Regions from separate parts of the Martelella sp. UBA3392 genome, predicted to be linked through region 2. Evidence: predicted binding sites of a transcription regulator. Region 2 holds the regulator's gene; the other holds the start of a gene.
The links. Region 2 encodes PhoB, which activates phosphate uptake and scavenging genes when phosphate is short. Its sites were predicted from a motif close to TGTCATNNANCTGTCAT; they were not measured.

Region 1: B4E36_RS06135 (DUF1045 domain-containing protein) is a predicted target of PhoB. The motif match lies at 3,583-3,599, and genes of this name have one in related genera.

Annotation. Positions count from the first base shown of each region.
Region 1 covers NZ_DEPM01000081.1:9,352-17,027, reverse strand. Annotated here, with positions in the region: gene B4E36_RS06155 (ureidoglycolate lyase) at 1-231, opposite strand, end outside; gene alc (allantoicase) at 228-1,259, opposite strand; gene uraD (2-oxo-4-hydroxy-4-carboxy-5-ureidoimidazoline decarboxylase) at 1,263-1,757, opposite strand; gene puuE (allantoinase PuuE) at 1,754-2,689, opposite strand; gene B4E36_RS06135 (DUF1045 domain-containing protein) at 2,816-3,532, opposite strand; gene adhP (alcohol dehydrogenase AdhP) at 4,013-5,038, shown strand; gene B4E36_RS06125 (NAD(P)/FAD-dependent oxidoreductase) at 5,102-6,244, opposite strand; gene mnmD (tRNA (5-methylaminomethyl-2-thiouridine)(34)-methyltransferase MnmD) at 6,321-7,007, shown strand; gene B4E36_RS06115 (DEAD/DEAH box helicase) at 7,296-7,676, shown strand, end outside.
Region 2 covers NZ_DEPM01000245.1:20,110-27,785, reverse strand. Annotated here, with positions in the region: gene B4E36_RS19605 (sulfate transporter family protein) at 1-692, opposite strand, end outside; gene B4E36_RS19600 (hypothetical protein) at 789-1,319, opposite strand; gene B4E36_RS19595 (iron-containing alcohol dehydrogenase) at 1,515-2,747, opposite strand; gene B4E36_RS19590 (NAD-dependent succinate-semialdehyde dehydrogenase) at 2,747-4,225, opposite strand; gene B4E36_RS19585 (NAD(P)/FAD-dependent oxidoreductase) at 4,500-6,104, shown strand; gene phoB (phosphate regulon transcriptional regulator PhoB) at 6,210-6,893, opposite strand; gene phoU (phosphate signaling complex protein PhoU) at 6,916-7,635, opposite strand; gene pstB (phosphate ABC transporter ATP-binding protein PstB) at 7,648-7,676, opposite strand, start outside.

The DNA of each region.
Region 1 (7,676 bases), on a different contig from region 2:
CGGATGGCGCTCCATCATGTCGACCGTATAGGGAAAGCGGCGCGGCTCGCCCCGGAAGATGTTGAGGATCACCGCTGCCCCCTCGCCCAAAGCCTCGGCGCGGGCCAACGCGTGAAACCGCGTGGTCGTGCCGCCATTGATCATCCTGGCTTTCGCCGGATCCGGCGCAATCACGGTGCCGAACGGCGCGAACGCCGCCGGCGTCAGCCGTTCAAGCGCCAGCTTTCTCATGCCTTCACCCCGTAGAGCCTCAGCCGGCTGATGCCGCCATCGGGGAAGATCGCGAGCCGCACATGGGTGACAGGGCCGATATCGGCAACCGCGCTGCCGCCGAACTCATGGATATGGTCGGCCTGCAGCTTGGTCTGTTCAAGGATCGGCTGCCAGTGCTCCGAGGCTTCGATCTCCTCCATGCTGAACACGTCCTTCTGCTCCGGCAGGTTGGCGCCGAGCAGCATGCAAGTATCGGGATAATTGCCCTTGAAATGGGCGGTATCGACAACGGCGCGCCGGATGATGCCGGGATGGCCGAGCTTGAAGATCACCCAGTCATGCCCCGGCCCGCGGCGACGCGCGGTCTCCCAGCCATCACCCATATTGACGCCGCGACCGGGGGCGAGCATGCGGTCGGGATGGCCGTAATGGGCATCCGACCAGTGCAGCGCATGGGTGCCGCCGAAGATATAGGCAAGATCGATCTCCTCGTTCTCGCCGACCTTCTCCCAATTGAAATAGGCCGAACCGTAGACCCTGAGCCGCGCAATGCCGCCATCGGGGAAGATGTGCAGGCGCAGATGCGTGAACACCTTCTGGCGGGTGTCCTGATCCATCTCGAAATAATGGTGCTTGTCGGGGCCGAGATCGACGCGCGCAAGCACCTCCTGCCAGTCGGCGTTCTCGTCCGGCTCGCCGCTTTCCATGAAGCAGCCCTCGATCGAACACTGCGGCGGGTAGTTGCCGGTGAAATAGCTGGTGTCGACGTCGAAACCGCGGATGCGGCCGGGCATGGCGAGCCTGATAATCGCCCAATCATGGCCGGGCACACGCTTGCGGCGGCTTTCCCAGCCATCCATCCACTTGCCGTGCTCGTCATATTCGCCGGGCAGGAAAACGGCGGCGTCATCCTTCAGCATGCGGGCAAGCGGCGCGAAGAACTGGTCCGTGGCATAGATCGCCCGCGCGCCGAGACGGGCGGAGGCAAGGTTGATCGCGCCGACCGCGAAATCGGGCAGGGCAACGGACGTTTCTTGTTCTGACATGGTTTACTCCGCGAGCATGTGGCGCAGCCTGAGACCGGCGATCTTCTCGACCTCAGCACAGGCTGTTTCAAGCTCGACGGCTTCGGAACTGTCGATCCGTTGCCGGAAGGCGGAGAGAATATCGTCCTTATTGAGGCCGCTGACCGCAATAATGAAAGGAAAGTTGAACTTGTCTATATAGGCGGAATTGAGCTCAGTAAACTCCGCATGCTCTTCGGGCGACAGCCGGTCGAGGCCCGCCCCCGCCTGCTCGCGGCGGCTTTCCTCGGTCAACCCGCCCGCGATCGCAAGCTTGCCGGCAAGGTCGGGATGGGCGCGCAGCACGCCGAGCCGTTCATCCTCGGGCGCCTCCCGGAACACCGTCGCAAGCGCGTCGGCAACGCCCGTTGCAGTCAACGGCTCATGGACCAGGCCCCGGTCATAGGCGCGCTCGGCGATGAAAGGGGAGTGCTCGTAGACGCCGCCGAAACGACTGACGAATGCATCGCGGGCAATCATTGCGCATCCTCCTGCGGCAGGTGGTTCTCGTACCAGTGGCGCGCGATCTCGATCCGCTTCGCCAGCCAGACCTTGTCGTGGTTCTGGACGTAATCGAGGAAGCGCTTCAGCCCCGCCAGCCGACCCGGCTTGCCGACAAGGCGGCAGTGCAGCCCGATCGACATCATCTTCGGCGCGCCCTCGCGGCCTTCGTCATAGAGCGTATCGAAGGCGTCCTTCAGATAGGTGAAGAACTGCTCGCCGGAATTGAAGCCCTGGGGGGTAGCGAAACGCATGTCATTATTGTCAAGCGTATAGGGGATGCGCAGGAACGGCTTGCCCTCCGACGTGCGCACCCAGTAGGGCAGGTCGTCGGCATAGGTATCGGAGGAATAGAGGAAACCGCCCTCCTCCATCACGAGGTCCAGCGTGTTGACCGAGGGCTTGCCCTGATAGAGGCCATAGGGCCGTTCGCCGGTGATTTCGGTGTGAAGCCGCACCGCCTCGCGGATATGGGCGCGCTCGGTGTCGATGTCGAAATCCTTGTATTCCAGCCATCTGAGGCCATGGCTTGCGATTTCCCACCCGGCCTCCTTCATGGCGGCGACGGCTTCCGGGTTGCGGGCCATCGCCTGGGTCACGCCATAGACTGTGACCGGGATTTCCAGGCGCGTGAACAGCCGCCACAGCCGCCAGAAGCCGGCGCGCGAACCATATTCATAGAGCGATTCCATGTTCATGTTGCGCTGGCCGGGCCAGGCCTCGGCGCCGACGATTTCAGACAGCAGGCATTCCGACGCCGGGTCGCCGTCGAGAATGCAACTCTCGCCGCCCTCCTCGTAATTGATCACGAACTGCACGGCGATATTGGCCTCGCCCGGCCATTTCGGGTCCGGCGGATTGCGGCCGTAACCCACAAGTTCGCGCGGATATGCGTTCGTTTCAGCGTCCATCATGCCCTCAATTCCATTCCTTGCCGACGGTAGACGACCATCGGCATCGCCGGAAGAGATAAGGCGAAAAGGCCGGCAGGAATCAAGGGGAAAAGCCAGATCGGCCCGATTGCCGCCACACAGCCTCTAGGCCGACTGCCGCGCCCTGACGGCGCCCATCGGATGCAGCGAATGGACGCAGAACGGCGCGCCGGGCTCCTCTTCGATGAACAGCGCGATATGATCGACCTCGACCGGCTCCAGCAGGATCGGCCCGAAAAACGCCGCGACCGAGCGCTCCATCCGCGCCATTTCGCTTGGGGAAAGAGGGCCGGTCAGCGGCATGTGAAAGGAGAAGGCGGCAAGCACGTCCGGCTCGCCCCAGCGATGCAGATTGGCAAACTGCACCGGCGTCAGCCCGCCCGAGGCCCGCCGCTCGATCTCGGCCTCGGAAAGCGGCGCGCGGAAGGCGTCGAATTCGGTGACGATGCTGGCGGCAAGCGTATCGAGTGCGGGAACCGCCGTCATCGGCGCGAGCGCCAGGATATCGCGGCGATGAACGACCGTGAGCGGCGGCAAGGTGAAGGGCTGAAAGCGCATGGCAAAGCGCATCATCGCCTTCAGCAGCATGGATTCGTTCATGCCTTCGGTCAGATGAAACGGCGATTTCAGCATGCCCTGAAACCCGTAGCGGCGCGGCAGAGCCGTGTGATAGGCGATCTCGGCAAGCGGCAGGCCGGTGATCATCGGCGGCTCGACCACCTCGCCGGAAAACGCGCTCCGCCCGATCCAGTTCGCGCCCACGATGGCGAGCCCGTCATGCGGCGATGGCGTAAAGCAGATAGCATAGCGTTCGGCGGGCATCGCGGGTCACATGAGGAAACGGTTTCTCGCTTCTGAGATAGCCGATTCCAATGACACTGATACGACGGGCTTACCGTTTGCGGCGCGGCCAGGTGCGGCAATCTACACCATGGACAATCCGGCAGCGCGGTCTATTCTGTTTATGCGCAATGCATCTGCATCACATCAAGATGTCGGCCGTCCCGGACCGCGCAGACGATCTGCGGTACAACCTTGCCGGCATCGGTTGAAATGACAGGCGCATGCCAACCGGGAAAGGAAGCGTCGTGCATTTCGGTTGCAAATATTCCCAATCAGAGAACGAACACCGCCGCCTCCGGTGCGCCTTGAAGCAAGTTCGAACAGGCGTTGGTCAGCGCCTCGAAAACGGTCGGTCCGTCAGTCCCGTGCTGATTGATCGGTCGACCCGAAGGCCGCCTCACCCGGCCACCCCCCTTTGCGGAAGTGCCTTTCCGCATTTTCTCAAGACAGGATTTTCCGATGGAAAAGACCATGAAAGCCGCCGTTGTCCGGCAATTCGGCAAGCCTTTGGTAATGGAAGAGGTCGCAGTCCCCTCGGTCGGGCCGGGCCAGATTCTCGTCAAGATGGCCGCAAGCGGCGTCTGCCACACCGACCTGCACGCGGCGGAGGGTGACTGGCCGATCAAACCCGAGCCGCCGTTCATTCCGGGCCATGAGGGCGTGGGACACGTCGTCGCCGTGGGGACCGGGGTAACCCATGTCAAGGAAGGCGATCGCGTCGGGGTTCCGTGGCTCTACACCGCCTGCGGCTGCTGCAAGCATTGCCTCGGCGGATGGGAGACGCTTTGCGAATCGCAGCAAAACACCGGCTATTCGGTCAATGGCAGTTTCGCCGAATATGTTCTGGCCGATCCGAACTATGTCGGGCACCTGCCTGACAATGTCAGCTTCACCGAGATTGCGCCGATCCTCTGTGCAGGCGTTACGGTCTACAAGGGCCTGAAGGTGACAGACACGAAACCCGGCGACTGGGTCGTGATCTCGGGCATTGGCGGGCTTGGACATCTGGCCGTGCAATATGCAAAGGCAATGGGCCTGAACGTGCTTGCCGTGGATATCGACGACGCGAAACTCGACCTGGCGAAACGGCTTGGCGCAAGTCTGGCGGTCAATGCCCGCAATGCCGATCCGGTGGCCTTCGTGAAAAAGGAAATCGGCGGCGCGGAAGGGGTTCTGGTCACCGCCGTCTCGCCCAAGGCCTTCGAACAGGCGCAGGGCATGGTCCAGCGCGGCGGGACCGTATCGCTCAATGGCCTGCCGCCCGGCGATTTCCCGCTTCCCATCTTCGACACCGTGCTGAACGGTATCACGGTGCGCGGATCGATCGTCGGAACCCGGCTTGACCTGCAGGAAGCGCTTGACTTCGCCGGCGCTGGAAAGGTCAAGGCGACGATCAAGACCGACAAGCTCGAGAACATCAACGAGATCTTCGCCAAGATGCATCACGGCGAAATCGAGGGCCGCATCGTCATCGACTACCAGTGATCGCAGAGCCCGGCATGTCAGAAGGCATGGAGCCATTTTGCGTTTCGAAGAAAGCGAGTGGCTCTATCGCTTTTCGCCGTGGGCACGTCGGCGGTAAATTGAAAGATCGTAGATAGCGGGCAGCGCCTCAACCGGCTGGCCTGCGGCAAGCCGCACCGCGTGATCCGCCAGCCGGTGGGCGATGCCGAAACTGGTCTTGAAGCCGCCGCCGAGCGCGATGACGCGCGGCGCGGCATCGATCGCGCCGATCATCGGTTCGCGGTGGATGCCGCGTGGACGCAGGCCCGCCCAGCGTTCGACCACCGGCGCGTCCCGCAGCAGCGGCACGGCTTTGCGCGCGGCCGCGATCAGAGCGTCGAGGCGATGGTCGGTCGCCGCCGCATCCTCGAACGCATCCTCCGTGGTCGAGCCGACGGCGACACGACCGCCTTCATGGGCGATCACGTAAAGCCCGTCATCGAACACGATCGGCCACGACGGGTCGCAGTTGGCGGCAAAGAGCGCCGCCTGCCCCTTGACCGGGCGACCGAGCGGCTTGCCGGCCGGCGCGAAGAGCGGCTGAAGCAGCGGAAAGGCGCCGATGCCAGCCGAAACGATGACGCGCCCGAAGCCGACCCGACCGCCATCGGCCAGATGGAGATTGTTCGCCGCCGCGTCGATTTCCGTCACCGTCGCCGTCAGGCGGCGCACATGCCGGGCGTTTTCGAGAAAGACCTGAAGCGCCGCGACCACGCCGCGCGGAAAAACATGGGCGGCGAAGTCTTCGTGAACATAGGCAAGCGCCGCGGGATCGACGGCCGGCCAGCCGTCAAGCGGCGGACGATCCACCACGGACCACGCGAAGCGCCACTCACCGCTGCGCCAGTTCACGGCGGCCGCCTCGGCACGTGAGAGCGCGGTCTCGACCTGGCGTTCGGCATAAAGCGGCATCACCCGACCGGCGCGGCGATAGCCGGTCGAAACCCCGGTCTCGGCCTCCAGCGCGCGGATATGGCTCTCGAGCTCTGCAAGCGCCTCGAACTGGAACTGCTTCTTCTCGTCCCACTGGTCCGGCATATAGGCCATCAGCGCACCAAGCAGGCCATTGCTCGCGGCCGGTCCGCCGCTGTCGATCAACAGGGTATCGATCCCCGCCTTTTCGGCGTGATAGGCCGCCCACAGCCCCATGATGCCGCCGCCGATGATGGCGAGGTCGGCGGATGGCATTTGACCTGAGGGGGCTGGCGCGTCATTCATTCCGGCGATGGACCACAAACGGCGAACGGATGCAACAGGCTCATAGATGGCGATAACATGGGATGACGGCAACCGGCCGTTTTCGGAGGCGTTTCAGGACCACTATTTCTCCAAAGCGGACGGGCGGGCCGAATGCGGCCATGTGTTCATCGACGCCAATCGGCTGGCCGAACGCTGGCAGGCGGGCGGGACCTTCCGCATTGGCGAACTCGGTTTCGGCACGGGGCTGAATTTCTGCGAAACCTTTCGACGCTGGAAGGCGCTCCGGCGGCCGGACGGACATCTTGCCTTCACCTCGTTCGAGCTGTTTCCGATGACGAAACCCGATATCGACCGCGCCCTGTCGCACTGGCCGGAGATCGATGCGGAGCGCGTGGCCCTGACCGCCGCGTGGCCGGAGCGCCCCGAAGGCGTCATCACCATCGACGCCGACCCACAGACCCGCCTCACCGTCATCTGCGCCGACGCTCTGAAGGCGTTGACCGCCCTGCCGGACCGATTCGATGCCTGGTATCTCGACGGCTTCGCCCCCTCCCGCAACCCCGATATGTGGTCGCAAGAGCTGATGCGCGCCGTCTTCGACCATACCGCGCCCGGCGGCACGTTCGGCACCTATGCCGCCGCCGGCTTCGTGCGCCGCAACCTTCAGGCGGCCGGCTTCACCGTCGAGCGCCGCCCAGGCTTTGCCGGAAAGCGCGAAATGCTGGCGGGTTTTCGCCCGGCCGGGCGGTAATGCCAAGGATCATGCTTGACTTTTGCCAGCCCGGGCATCATGTAGAGCCCAGCTTTCCACCTGTTCGCATGCCGCGTGAGCATGCCTGGCGCAGATGACCCGAGATGGTCGCGTCAAGTCCGGGTCAAGCGCATGATAAAGTCCGGCACTCCCAGTCGGCGCGCGGAAGGCATTTTCCACCGATAAGTTCCCACTTCACGCGGGGCGCTTGAAACCGAAACCACCGGCATTTGCGTTTGGTCGCAATGCGCGGAGGGCTTTCGGCATGCCTTGAAAGGCGCTTTTGAATTGACTGAATTTAATACACTTGGACTTTCCGCCCAGCTCGTCGCCCGTGTTGCCGCGGAGGGTTATGAAACCCCGACGCCGATCCAGGCGAAGGCCATACCGCTGGTGCTCGAAGGCCGCGACGTGATGGGCCTCGCCCAGACAGGCACCGGCAAAACGGCCGCTTTCGGCCTGCCGATCATCGACATGCTGCTCGCAAACGGCGGCAAGCCCGCGCCGAAGACCGTCAAGACGCTGATCCTCGCCCCGACGCGCGAACTGGTGAACCAGATCGCGGAAAACCTGCGCATCTTCGCCCGCAAGACGCCGCTCAAGGTCAACATCGTGGTCGGCGGCGCATCGATCAACCGCCAGCAGCAGCAGCTTGCAGGCGGCACCGAC
Region 2 (7,676 bases):
ACCAGATCCATGCGCTTGAACAGATGCATCATGAAGGCGGTGGCGAACAGCGGGGTCGCGAGATTGACGATCGGGATCGCCACGAAGCCGGCGACGATCAGGCCCGCGAGGAACACCGTCAATCCGCGCTTGCGCCGGAACGCCCGGGCCTCGGGCGGGCTCATGAACCGCATTGCTGCGAATTCGAAGAACTCGCGTCCAAGCAGATAGCCGTTGACGACGAAAAACGCGATCAGGTTGACGCCCGGCACCAGCAGCAGCAATAGCGCGAAGATATTGCCAAGGATGACGACGCCGAGAAAGGCCAGCGCCTCCTTCATGGCGGCGAAGACCGGCAGCGCCTCGCCCGGCGGATCATCGGGATAATGATTGCGCTCGATATGCTCGGCCGCCTCGTCAAGAAAGATGCCGGCCACCAGCGCGGAGACCGGCGCCATCAACAACGCAAGGCCAAGCGCCAGCCCGACCGCGGCGAAGATCAAAAGGACGAAGGTGATCCAGCCGGTCCATTCCGGCATGGTCGGAAACAGGTTCTGAAGCCAGGGAACGGCAAGCCACATGAACAGGCTGCGGATCGCAACCCATAATCCGATCAGGCAGAGCAGCGAAAGGCCGAGCACCTTCCACAGGATGGCGCGCATCTTCGGGTCGATCAGATCGTAAAGCGCCCGGCGGGCGGCATCTATCAGCATGGTCGGCTCCAGCATGCAGGCAAGGACCGGCCTTGGCTACACCGCGCAAGGCTTCCTGCGCGATGTAGGGTGGTTTTTCACGTGAAACAAGCGGCTTCAGGCCGGGTGATGCTGTTGCTGGGCGAGCCAGTCGAGGCTTTCGCGGAAGCCGGTGAGGTCGGCCGTCGCCACTTCCTGGCTTTCGGGGCCGTCATAGGTCACCATGATCGCGTCCTCGCCGACCCTTGCCGCCGCCAGCACCGGCTGGACGATCTTCGGATCGGTGGTCACATAACCGCCCTCGGCATCATCCTGCCTGAGCTGGTTGACCTTGATCGCGGCGACCTCCTCGCCGTCCACCGAGATGGTGAACTTGCCATCGCTCGGGAGCGTGTCCCAGCCGTCGATCGTCGGCAGCACCATCATGACCGGCGAGTTCGCACCGCTGGTCCGCACGAAGGAGGGGATCGCCAGGCCGCCATCATTGGCCGGCAGGTCGCTGGTCGTCAGCCGGCAGGTCATGGCGGCATTGCAGGCCGCGTTCCAGGTGGCGCCGGTATCGAGGATTTCCGCCGCCGAAGCCGTGGTCTGAAGCGAAAGCACGCCAACCACCGAGGCCGCCAGCCCCGCGTATACAAGTGAACGCATTCTCATGAACGTTTTCCTTTCTGCACATTGACAGCGCGGCGACAATGGCTCGCCCTTCACGCCCAAATTGTGACGTGTGCGAAAGGCATTTTTTGAGCGATTGCTGATGGAAAACAAGAGGTTGCTGTGGGCTTGGCAAGAAGCGGCGGGGTCGCCCCCGCCAAGGCGTCCAATCCGCATATTGGCGGAACCGGCCTACGCCCACCAGCTCCGGTCGCCGGCAAGGCCGCGGGCCAGCACCTTGCGGACCGCATCCTCGGTCAGCGGCGCCGGATTGTTGAGCACCAGCCGGGTCGCCTTGACCGCCGAGCGGGCGATCTGGTCGAAATGGCGTTCCTCGATCCCGAGCGATTTCAGTTCCAGCGGCGTGCCGGTCTGTTCCAGCAGCGCCTCGATCCTTTCGATCGCGGCCCGACCGTTCTCCTCCGGCGAGGCGGCGCTGTCGGCGACATCGAGGCAATGGGCCATCTCCGCGAATTCCGCCGTTGCATAAGGCAGGTTCAGCCGCATGACATAGGGCAGCAGCGCGCCGACGCCGAAACCGTGGGGGGTGTGGCCGATCGCCGCCATCGGGCTCTGGATCGCATGGGCCGCCGCCGTGCCCGTCGTATTGATCGCCATACCGGCGCAGTAGGCGGCGAACATCACATCCGACCGCGCGGCGAGATCGGCGGGGTTCTCGACCACGCGCCCAAGCGAGCGGTTCATCAGCCTGAGCCCCTTCTCGCAGAACATGTCGGTGATGCGGTTCTTGCCGACATAGATCTGGGTTTCGATCTGTTCAGGGCTCGGGTTCTTCGGCTTGGCGGTATAGGCCTCGACCAGATGCGACAGCGCGTCGGCGGCGGTCGCCGCCGTCAGGCCGGGCGGGCAGGTAAGCGTCAGCTCCGGATCGATGATCGCGATCGCCGGCTCGATATGGGCATCGGCGACCGCCATCTTCATGCCGGTCTCCTCATCGAAAACGATCGCGAGGCTGGTGACCTCCGCGCCGGTTCCGCCGGTGGTCGGGATGGTGATCACCGGAATGCAGGGGCCCGGCACCGCGAACTCGCCGAAATAATCGCGCACGTCGCCGCCATGGGCGAGCACGGCCGAGGCTGCCTTGGCGAGATCCATGCAGGACCCGCCGCCGACGCCGATGATGACATCGACAGCGCTCGCCATCCCGGCGACCTCCATGACGTTGCGGCGCGGCAGGTCCGGCTCGGCCTGATCATAGACCGAAACCGCAAGACCACATTCGCGCAGGTCCTCGGCAAGCGCCGCAAATTCCGGGGTCGTCGCCATGCGGGCGTCGGTGACCACCAGCGCGCGGGTTCCGAAGCCGCGTGCATAACGGCCAAGCTGGCGGCGTTGGCCAGGGCCGAACAGCACCGTTTTCGGCTGGCGCACGAGGCCGAGCCCCAGCGTATTCTCCATCGTCATCAGCTCAGCGCCTCGTTGACCGTGACCGCCATGTATTTCTGCTCCATGAATTCATAGATCCCCTCCTGCCCGGCCTCACGCCCGATGCCCGAAGCCTTGGTGCCGCCGAACGGGGCCTTGGGATCGGCCATGATGCCGCGATTGATGCCGACCATACCGAACTCCAGCCGTTCGCCAAAGGTCAGCGCGCGCGACAGGTCCCTTGTAAACACATAGGAGGCCAGACCGAAATCGCTTTCATTGGCAAAGGCGAGCGCCGCCTCCGGACCATCGACCGAAAAGATCGCCGCAATCGGCGCGAACAGTTCGTTCGAGCACATCACTTCGTTGCGGCCCTCAAACCGCACCACCGTCGGCTCGAAGAAATAGCCCTCGCCCGCCACCGGCTTGCCGCCGGCAAGCAGCTGGCCGCCGGCATCGGTGAGCTGCTTCAGGGTCTCGCCCAGCCGATCGCGCTGCTTGGCCGAAATCATCGGCCCGACATCGACCGCGCCCATGCCGTCGCCGACCTTCAGCGCCTTGACCTTGGCCACGAATTTTTCGGTGAACGCGGCCTCCACCCTTCTGTCGACGATGATCCGGTTGGCGGCAACGCAGGCCTGGCCGGCATTGCGGAACTTGCAGATGATCGCCTGCTCGGCCGCGAGATCGATATCGGCATCATCGAGCACGATGAACGGCCCGTCGCCGCCAAGCTCCATCGATGCGTTGAGAATGTTGCGCGCGCCCTGCTCCATCAGCAGGCCGCCAACCCCGGTGGAGCCGGTAAAGGAGACCTTGCGCAGGCGCTTGTCCTTCAAAAGCGGCTCGGAGACGCCGGAGGACTTGGTGGTGTGCAGCAGGTTGACGACGCCTGCCGGAAAGCCCGCATCATGCAGCACTTCCACAAACAGCGCGCCCGTGAGCGGCGTTTCCTGGGCAGTCTTGGTGATCGTGGTGCAGCCGGCGGCAAGGGCCGCGCCCGCCTTGCGCACGATCATCAGCAGCGGAAAATTCCAGGGTGTGATCAGCAGACAGGGCCCGATCGGCTGATGCTTGACCACGACCCGGAAATCACCGCTGGAACTGTCGGAATAGGAACCGTGGATATGGGCGCTCTGCTCCGCGAACCACAACAGGAAATCGGCGGACAGCAGGAATTCCGCCCGCGATTCCGTCAGCGGCTTGCCGCTTTCGAGCGTCATGATCTTGGTGAACGCTTCCTCGCGCTCCATCATCAGACGGTAGGCCTTGTGCATGAGGTTGGCGCGGGCGCGCGGCGCAAGCTTTGCCCAGCCGGGCTGGGCCGCGGCCGCGGCATCAAGGGCGGCAAGCGCCTCGGCCGAACTCGCATGCGACACAGTAGCGACCGGCCGTCCGTTTGCCGGGTTCATCACCTGAAACTCTGACGGCCCTTCCACCCATTGGCCGCCGATATAGAGCCTGCGATCAGGCATCAAGGCCTCGTGATCCGTGGAGAGCGGACTTTGCGTGTTCATGTCATACCATCCTTGGTGAAGCGGCGCTGGTGGCTGCCTTTTAATATGTTCGTATTACGGTATTATAGGATTATGATCATGACAAGGGCATTTTGCGTCATTGACGATAATACCGTAATACCATATGAGTGTGTGAAAGCGAGGTCTGCGGCGCATTTTTTGCCGCCGGCAGAAACAGGCACAAGACCAAGCGCCGGCTCCGCGACCCGCTTAAAGATAAAGGCCGGCGTGCGCCTTGCCGCCGCAAGATTTGACGAGAATGGGAGGTTTCACAATGAACGCGGTATCGCACAAACAGCTTGAGCTCGATGTCGCCATCATCGGCGCGGGCGTCGGCGGGCTCTACGCGCTGCACAAGACGCGCAACGTGCTCGGCATGAAGGCCGAAGCCTTCGACGATGCCGGCGGCGTCGGCGGCACATGGTACTGGAACCGCTATCCGGGCTGCCGGGTCGATACCGAATCGACCGTCTACACCTATTCCTTCGACCTCGACATGTTCCAGAACTGGGAATGGTCGGAGCGCTATGCCAAGCAGCCTGAAGTACTGAACTATCTGAACGCGGTCGCCGACAAGCACGCCCTGAAGCGCTCGATCCATTTCAACACCCGCATCGCCAGCGCCGAATGGAAAGAGGACGAGGGCCGCTGGCTCCTGACCACCACGGGCGGCGATACCGTGAAGGCAAAATATGTGATCGAGGCCGTGGGGCTTCTCTCCTCCTCCTATGCCCCGCAGTTTCCCGACCAGGACAAGTTCAAGGGCGAGGTGCTACTCGCCTCGAAATGGCCGGACACCGCGCCCGACCTTGAGGGCAAGCGCGTCGGCGTGGTCGGAACCGGCTCGACCGGCATCCAGATCATCACCGCGCTCGCCGACAAGGTCGGCCATCTGCATGTGCTGCAGCGCACCGCGCAATGGGTGGTGCCGCTCGGCATCGGCCCCTTCCCGGCCGAGACGCGCGAGAAGATCAAGGCCGATCCGCACGGCTTCCGCGACTGGGCGCTGAGCACGGCGGCGGTTTTCGGCTTTGACGAAAGCACCGTTTCCGCGCTTGAGGTCGACAATGAAGAGCGCAAACGCGTCTACGAAAAGGCCTGGAAAAAAGGCAATGGCTTCAGCTTCCTGCTCGAAACCTTCTCCGATATTCCGGTGACCGCCGAGGCCAACAAGACGGCGACAGACTTCATCAAGTCGAAGATCGACGCCATCGTCACCGACCCCGAAGTCGCCCGCAAACTGACCCCACGCGACTACTATGCCAAGCGTCCGCTGGCCGCCGATAATTATTACGAGACCTATAATCGCGACAATGTCACCCTCCACGACGTCAAGGCGGAGCCGATCGAGCGCTACACCGAAAACGGGCTGATCGTCGGCGGCAAGGAACTGGAGCTCGACGTGGTGATCATGGCCACCGGCTTCGACGCAATGACCGGCAACTATCTGAAGATCGACACGATCGGGCGCAACGGCGTGCGGCTGAAGGATGCCTGGAAGAACGGTCCGCGCGCCTATGCCGGCATGACGATCGCCGATTTCCCGAACCTTCTGATGGTATTCGGACCCTTCAGCCCGTTCACCAGCCAGCCGCTGGTGCATGAATGGCAGGTCGACTTCCTGTGCGACCTGATCGAGAAGGCCGAACAAGGCAACGGCATCATCGAGACCACGAGAGAGGCCCAGGACGACTGGGTGCGGGTGTGCCAGGAAGGCATGGCCGGCACGCTGTTCGAAGTGACGGACAGCTGGATCAACGGCGCCAACATTCCCGGCAAGCCCCGCACATCGATGTGGTACATGGGCGGCATGGGCAATTACATGACCGAAATGAACGCCATCCGCGACGACAATTACCGCGGTTTCGAAGTCCGCTGATCCCGGTCGCCGAAAACACGGGATCGCCCGGACTTCGGTACAATGGACGCTCCGGCGCACAATCTCCGCCCTCAAGGGTGGAGATTGGCGGTGCTATGCGGCCCCTTACACCTCCATCGAATAGCCGGCACCACGCACGGTGCGGATCACGTCGGGCATTTGCGAGAAGTTGAGGGCCTTGCGCAGCCGTCCGACATGGACGTCGACGGTACGTTCGTCGACATAGATGTCATGGCCCCACACACCGTCGAGAAGCTGGGAGCGGGAGAACACCCTTCCGGGCGAGGTCATCAGGAATTCGAGCAGCCGGAACTCGGTCGGGCCGAGGCGGACTTCCTTGGCCTTGCGGTGAACGCGGTGGGTCTCGCGGTCAAGCTCGATATCGCCGCATTTGAGCACGCTGGAAAGCACTTCCGGCCGCGCCCGCCGCAGGATCGCCCTGACGCGGGCCATCAGTTCCGGCGTCGAGAACGGCTTGACGACATAATCGTCGGCGCCGATCGCAAGACCGCGCACCCGCTCGCTTTCCTCGCCACGCGCCGTCAGCATGATGATCGGCAGGCGTTCGGTCTCCGGCCGCATCCGCAGCCTGCGGCAAAGCTCGATGCCGGAAACGCCCGGCAACATCCAGTCGAGCAGCAGGAGGTCCGGCACCCGCTCCTGCAGCCTGAGTTCGGCCTCGTCGCCGCGCGCGATCGTCTCGACCTCGTAGCCTTCCGATTCAAGGTTGTAGCGCAGCAGGACGCTCAGCGCTTCTTCATCTTCGACAACTGCAATCTTCGGAACCATCTCGTGCCTCTGTCAAATGGTTTCAGGACTTGCTCTCGCCGGAGCCGACCGAGGGCGACATGTCGTCCTTCGGGCGTTCTCCCTGCGGCTGGGAGCCGGTGGCGATGTAGTAGATCATTTCCGCAATATTGGTGGCGTGATCGCCGATGCGCTCGATGTTCTTGGCGCAGAACAGAAGATGCGTGCAGGTGGTAATGTTGCGCGGATCTTCCATCATGTAGGTCAGAAGCTCGCGGAACAGCGAGGTGTAGATCGCGTCGATCTCCTCGTCGCGCTCGCGGATCGAATTGGCCTTGTCGGCCTGGCGCGAGGTGTAGGCGTCGAGCACTTCCTTGAGCTGCAGCAGCGCCAGTTCCGACAGGTGCTCGATGCCGTGGGCGAGCTTGCGCGGAACCCCGGTGCCCTGCACCGAGATCACCCGCTTGGCGGTGTTCTTGGCCATGTCGCCAACGCGCTCGAGGTCGGCGGCGATGCGGATCGCGCCCATGATCTCGCGCAGGTCCGCCGCCACCGGCTGGCGCCGCGCGATGGTGACGATCGCCTTTTCGCCGACCTCGCGCTCGGCCTCGTCCAGCGCCAGATCCTCGGCGATCACCTTTTCGGCGAGTTCGGTATCGGTGTTGACCAGCGCCACGACGGATTGCGAGACCATCTCTTCCGCCATGCCGCCCATTTCGGAAATCCGGCGCTGGAGATATTTCAGCTCCTCGTCGAAGGCCGATATGATATGCGAGTGTGCCATCTGTGCGTCTCCTTAACCGAACCGGCCCATGATGTAGTCCT